2 regions of the Salinicoccus sp. CNSTN-B1 genome follow, and region 1 is predicted to be linked to the other one. Evidence: predicted binding sites of a transcription regulator. Region 1 holds the regulator's gene; the other holds the start of a gene.

The links. Region 1 encodes Rex, which represses fermentation and respiration genes when NADH is low (regulators of the CRP and FNR family bind a similar motif). Its sites were predicted from a motif close to TTGTGAAATATTTCACAA; they were not measured.
Region 2: the regulator Rex is predicted to act here: its motif matches at 1,651-1,668, upstream of ACYF68_RS06910 (citrate synthase).

What each region holds. Positions count from the first base shown of each region.
Region 1 is NZ_JBTWMN010000004.1:682,082-685,507, forward strand. It holds partial or broken gene ACYF68_RS03995 (ABC-F family ATP-binding cassette domain-containing protein) at 1-1,197, opposite strand, end outside; gene ACYF68_RS04000 (redox-sensing transcriptional repressor Rex) at 1,335-1,967, shown strand; gene ACYF68_RS04005 (twin-arginine translocase TatA/TatE family subunit) at 1,987-2,211, shown strand; gene tatC (twin-arginine translocase subunit TatC) at 2,261-3,016, shown strand; partial or broken gene ACYF68_RS04015 (glycoside hydrolase family protein) at 3,061-3,426, shown strand, end outside.
Region 2 is NZ_JBTWMN010000004.1:1,152,568-1,155,993, forward strand. It holds partial or broken gene ACYF68_RS06905 (solute symporter family protein) at 1-1,538, shown strand, start outside; gene ACYF68_RS06910 (citrate synthase) at 1,772-2,887, shown strand; gene icd (NADP-dependent isocitrate dehydrogenase) at 2,928-3,426, shown strand, end outside.

The sequences.
Region 1 (3,426 bases):
CTGCTTCTGGTCATAATAACCGATCGATACGTTGGCCCCATAGATGATTTCCCCGTCATGCTGTGATAACTTTTTGGCGATCGTCTTGACCAGGGTTGATTTACCGATGCCATTCGGGCCAATGATTGCGAGACGGTCGCCTTTATCGATGTTCAGATTGATGTGACTGTTTAAAGTCTCTTCGTACCCGATGGCGAGATTTTTGATTCTGAGCACATCATTGCCGCTCTCCCGTCTGATGTCGAATGAGAAGTCTGCACTTTTCGTGTCCATTCTAGGCAAGTTTATACGTTCCATGCTCTCTAGCTTCTTCCGGCGACTCTTCGCCATATTGCTTGTCGAGGCACGGGCAATGTTTTTCTCTACAAACGTTTCCAGTTCTTTAATCTCTTTCTGTTGATGTTCAAAGGCCTTCATCTGCAACGCATGGTTTTTTTCCTTTTCCTTTACATAACCCGAGTAGTCGGTATGGTAAAGGGTGCCTCTATGCATCTCGACTTCATATATCTTATCGACAGTACGATCGAGGAAGTAGCGATCATGGCTGATTATGGCTATGGCGCCTGAGAAGCTGTTAAGATACTGCTCGAGCCACGCGACGGTATCCATATCCAAGTGGTTGGTCGGTTCGTCCAGAAGGAGCAGATCAGGCTTGGATAGGAGCATCTGTCCGAGCGCAAGGCGTGTCTTCTGGCCGCCGGAGAAAGCTTCTACGCTCCGGTGGAGGTCCTCAGGCATGAACCCGAGACCGGTCAGAACGGTCTTTACTTCTGAATCTATCGTATATCCGCCTTCAGCTTCGAAGATATTCTGCACTTTCTCGTATCTATTGAGTTGGTCTTGATAGTCTTTATCATCATAGTCATGTACAGCAAGCCATTCGGCAATCCTTTCCATTTCCTTTCCCGTCTCAAGCAGCCTCGAGAAAGGGCGTAGCATTTCCTCCCTGACATTATGATTGGACTCGAGTGTCATCTGTTGTGTCAGATAACCTATTGAAATGCCTTTGGGGCTGGTGATCTGTCCTTCATCAATACTCATCTCACCGGCCATCATCTTCATCAAAGTTGTTTTTCCGGCACCATTCTTACCGACGATGCCGATTGTCTGTCCTGTTTTAATTTCCAGGTTCATATTTTCAAAAATCATATCTGTACCGAAAGATTTTTTTATGTTCCCTAATTGCATCACTATCATCATAAATCCCTCACTTTCCTCAAGTTTACAATATATAGCGTAAAAAAACGATGAAATCAGGTGACTCTTATGGCACTATAGGCGTGCAATTATGATATAATATATCAACAAAGTGCAATAGAAGAGGTGTACGAGATTTGAATAATAAAAAGAAAATCCCGAATGCAACGATGAAGCGCTTGCCCCTGTATTATAGATTCTTTAAAAACTCCGAAAAATCAGGGGTGGATCGGGTTTCTTCACGGGAGATCAGTGAAGCACTGGATATAGATTCTGCAACAATTCGGCGTGATTTCTCCTATTTCGGTGAACTTGGCCGAAAAGGTTACGGATACAACGTCAAGAGCCTGTTGAAATTCTTTATGGAACATATCCAGGGCAACCAGAAGCGGAATGTCGCCATCATCGGTGCAGGTAACTTGGGTAGTGCATTATTGAACTATAAATTCAGCAACATAAATGATAGAATGAACATAGTTGCTGCATTTGACAATGACAGCAGCATTGTCGGAACAACAATCAATGATACTACAGTCCACCACTCGGATGAAATTGAAAAGATGGCTAAAGAACACGGCATAGATGTGGCAATCCTCACATTGCCTGCAGAAGTCAGCCAGGAGATGGCTGAACGTCTTGAGGCGGCCGGAATTAAAGGCATTCTTAATTTTACACCGATGAGGCTGGATGTAAGCGATGGAATCTATGTACACAATATAGATTTGAGTGTCGAATTGCAGGCACTGTTCTTTTATATGAAACATATCTAGGAGGGATACTGTGCTCGAAATGTTCATACCGACTACACTTATGGTAGTAACGCCAACGAGTATGATTGTAATTGCGGTTGTAGCGCTCATCATATTCGGACCTAAGAAACTGCCCCAATTCGGAAAAGCCATGGGCTCCACTTTGAAGGAATTCAAAGATGCAACAAAAGGCCTTGCTACAGATGATGATGACGAAGAAGAAGAGAAGAAGAAATCCCAGAAGAAAATCGAATCTGAAGTATAAAGGTCTTGAGGTGGCGGAAGCCGCCTTTTTTTAAAGAGGTGGAAAATTGATGAATGAATTGGAAAAGAAGGAAATCACTGAGCACCTTGATGAATTGCGCAAACGGCTTATGATCGTCATATACTTTTTTGCAGGCGCAATGCTGGTCGGCTTTTTCCTTTCTAAACCGTTAATATACCAGGTTCAGGAAGCACCGTGGACCGAATCCATACAGATGCACGCATTCCAAGTGACCGATCCGCTTAAAATATATCTGATGGTCATCATGATCATCGGTTTTGTAATCGTACTCCCGGTAATACTGTATCAGATATGGGCCTTCGTATCGCCGGGGCTCTACAGCAATGAGAGGAAGCTGACGCTATCCTACATTCCGATTGTCATGCTGCTTATGCTTCTTGGCATGGCTTTCAGCTACTTCATACTTGTACCATACATCATACAATTCACCTTTGAACTGTCAGAAGATATAGGGATAGAGACGACGATCGGCATCAATCAATATTTTGGTTTCCTGTTCAGGACAGTCCTGCCATTCGGCCTGATTTTCCAAATGCCGATACTGGTACTTTTCCTGACTCAGCTGGGGCTGCTGACCCCAATGTTTTTGAAGAAGAACAGAAAGTATGCCTATTTCATCCTGTTGGTTGTAGCAGCTTTGATTGCGCCACCTGATTTGATGACCCATATCATGTTGACAATCCCGATGATCGTCCTGTACGAAATCAGCATCTATATTTCCAAAATCGGTTACCGTAGACATTTAAGGGCAGAGCAAAAGGCAATTGAAGAATCATTGGACTAAGATTTGGGAGGTTTTTTGAGATGGCATTGGATTCAGATGGAAGGATGTTCAGCCATCCATCGGCTGATGGGCAGCTTGATACACATATCCCAAAAAACGTGTCGCATGAATGGCGACAGCGTTATCATGTGCAACCCCCTACAGGGGCCTTGAATGGCCTTGCGGGCCTTGTGTCGGATGATGAGGGGTATCATTTGTTCTATGAATGGATGCCTGTATATGGTCAACGAACGAAATGTCTGTATCATCTCACATCAAAGGATATGGTGACATTCGATGACCAAGGCGTCATAAAAATGTTGTCGGACGGCGACTCACCAGGGTCTGCCATCGTTGCCGACAATCAAGATGGGCTACATCTTTTCTACACTGGCTTAAAATGGGGAGATGCATTCAATATCGCTCCATAT
Region 2 (3,426 bases), 470 kb from region 1:
ACCGTAATCATCATGTTCATTGTATTTGTTGGTTTGACGTTAGTGATTACATATTTTGCTTCGAAAAGGACTCAATCCACTAAAGATTTCTACACAGCAGGTGGGGGCTGACCGGTTGGCAAAACGGTCTCGCAATATCCGGAGATTACCTTTCAGCTGCTTCATTCCTTGGTATCGCAGGGGCGATTGCATTATGGGGGTTTGACGGATTTTTCTACAGTGTGGGTTATCTTACAGCTTATCTCGTTGTACTGTACGTTGTGGCAGAACCGCTTAGAAACCTCGGGAAGTACACAGTCGCTGATATGATTGCTGCACGGTTTGAGCTTAAGAAGGTGCGCGCCTTCGCAGCGCTATCTTCCATTACGATTGTCATCTTCTATATGCTCGCTCAACTTGTAGGGGCGGGAGCCTTGATTCAACTGCTGTTTGATATACCATACAGTGTGGCTGTCATCATAGTCGGCATAATGATGACCATTTATGTATTGTTCGGTGGCATGACTGCAACAAGCTGGGTACAGATGGTAAAGGCGATCTTGTTGATGGTTGGCACAGTCATCATCTCTGTACTCGTACTGCTGCAATTCAATTTCAATATTTTTACCATGTTCGGCGAAATGAAGAATATAACGGCACCGGAGCTTAAAGGCCCATTCTTGAATCCTGGCTCTCAAGGCGGATCTCCCCTGAATAACGTGTCGCTCATTATCGCATTATTGTTCGGTACGGCCGGCCTTCCGCATATCCTCATGAGATTTTTTACAGTTAAAGATGCTAAGACAGCCCGTAGCTCAGTCATGTGGGCAACTTGGATCATCGGCATATTCTACATCTTGACGATATTCCTTGGATTTGGAGCTGCAGCGATGCTGACGAGGGAGGAAATCATCGCAGCGAACCCGGCAGGCAATATGGCTGCGCCATTGCTAGCAGAAAAGCTTGGTGGCGATCTACTCATGTCATTCGTGTCGGCAGTGGCATTCGCAACAATCCTCGCAGTAGTAGCTGGTCTTGTGCTATCGGGGGCAAGTGCATTTGCGCATGATATCTATGGTCAAGTGATCAAAAAGGGCAATATAACAGATAAACAGCAGATGCTCGCAGCTAAAATTGCGGCCTTCAGTGTAAGTGTCCTGTCCATAATACTGGCAATCTTCGCCCAAAACCAAAATGTCGCATTTCTGGTTTCTTTGGCATTCTGTGTAGCAGCAAGCGCCAACTTACCAGTCATCATCTATACGATTTTTTGGAAGCGGTTTAATACGCAAGGGGCGATTACTGGAATTATAACGGGACTTGCGGTATCTCTTATACTTGTTATAATGAGCCCGAATGTAATGGATCCTTCAGGCAATGCATTTATTGCATTGGAACCCCTGTTCCCTCTGACGAATCCAGCAATAATCTCAGTACCAGTCGGATTTTTAGGTGCTTTCTTAGGAACCTTCCTCGGTAAAGCCGAATCACATGAAAAGTATCGCGAAGTGAAGGTTAAATCGGTGACAGGTATTGATACATCTGAGACAACACACTAATCATAAGATAAACTTATGTACATCAATAAGATAATTAACTGACCCTTATAAAAGCCTCAATTCAGCTGAATTGAGGCTTTTATTGTGAGTATAGGCGTCTTCTGGAAGGTTAATGGTATTAATTTCACAAAGGGATAAATGATGCTGTATTATTCACAAAGTTCTTTAATTTGATATAATGGCAATAAGGCCGACTGGCTATACTAAGAATTAACTAGAAGGAGAATCGATATATGTCTGAGAAAAAAGGTTTAGAAGGTATAGTTGCAACCGAATCACGCATCAGTTCCATCATTGGTTCGCAGCTCACTTATTGCGGTTATGAAATCGATGACCTTGCAGAAAATGCACTATTTGAAGAAGTCGTATTCCTATTATGGAACGACAGATTGCCGAACCAGACTGAACTTGATGATTTCCAGGCGAAATTATTTGATCATATGACGCTCAATCCTAGAATCTACACTCATTTCGAGGAATATGCAGCGGATAAGATCCATCCAATGGCAGGTTTGCGTACAGCATTGTCATATCTGTCACACTTCGATGAGAATGCTGAAGACATGAGTGATGAAGCGAATCAGGAAAAAGCCATCCGTATCCAAGCTAAAGTGGCCTCACTCGTTGCAGCATTCTCAAGGATAAGAAGTGGTAAAGAAGTCGTCAAACCTAAAAAAGGACTCAATTACGCTGCAAACCTTCTGTATATGATGAAAGACGAAGAGCCTAACAGTACAGAAGTCGAAGCAATGAATAAAGCCCTTGTGCTTCATGCAGACCACGAACTGAATGCGTCAACATTCACGGCACGCGTATGTGTCGCGACACTTTCCGATATGTATTCAGGCGTAACAGCTGCAGCTGGTGCACTCAAAGGACCTCTTCATGGCGGAGCGAATGAACGCGTAATGAAGATGCTTGGTGAGATAGAATCTCCTGAAGCTGTAGAAGACTACTTGAAAGAGAAATTCGAAAATAAAGAGAAAATCATGGGGATGGGACACCGTGTCTATAAAGACGGCGATCCACGTGCAAAATATTTGAAAGAGATGTCCAGACAGTTGACTGAGGAAATCGGAGAGCCTGAGCTCTACGAAAAATCCATAAAGATCGCAGAAGTTGTAGAACGTGAAAAGGGACTTCTGCCAAACGTTGACTTTTTCAGCGCCTCGGTCTATCATGCGATGGGGATTGACCATGATCTATTCACGCCAATCTTTGCCGTCAGCCGCGTTTCTGGATGGATTGCACATATTCTGGAACAGTATGAAGACAACCGTCTGATCAGACCAAGAGCTGAATATGTTGGACAAACCGGCAAGAAATATGAAGCAATCGAAAAGCGCTAAAACAAAATTTCAAAAATATTAATCAGGAGGAATTTTATTTATGTCGAGTCAAAAAATCACAACAAACAACGGAATTCTGAACGTACCCGATAAGCCAATCATCCCATTCATAGAAGGTGACGGCATCGGACCTGATATCTGGAAAGCTGCAAACAAAGTACTTGATGCAGCGGTTGAAAAAGCATATGACGGCGAAAAAGCGATTGAATGGAAAGAAGTGTTGGCAGGCCAAAAAGCGTATGACAAGACCGGCGAATGGCTGCCACAGGAAACTTTGGATACAATCAATGAATACCTGCTTGCAATCAAAGGCCCGCTCACTACACCAATCGGTGGCGGTATCCGCTCACTGAACGTGGCGCTGAGACAGGAGCTGGATCTGTTTACATGCCTCAGACCGGTAAGGTATTTTGAAGGTGTACCATCTCCATTGAAGCGTCCTGAAGAGACGGACATGGTTATCTTCCGTGAAAACACAGAGGATATCTATGCAGGAATCGAATTCCAGGAAGGCACTGATGAAGCGAAGAAGGTAATCG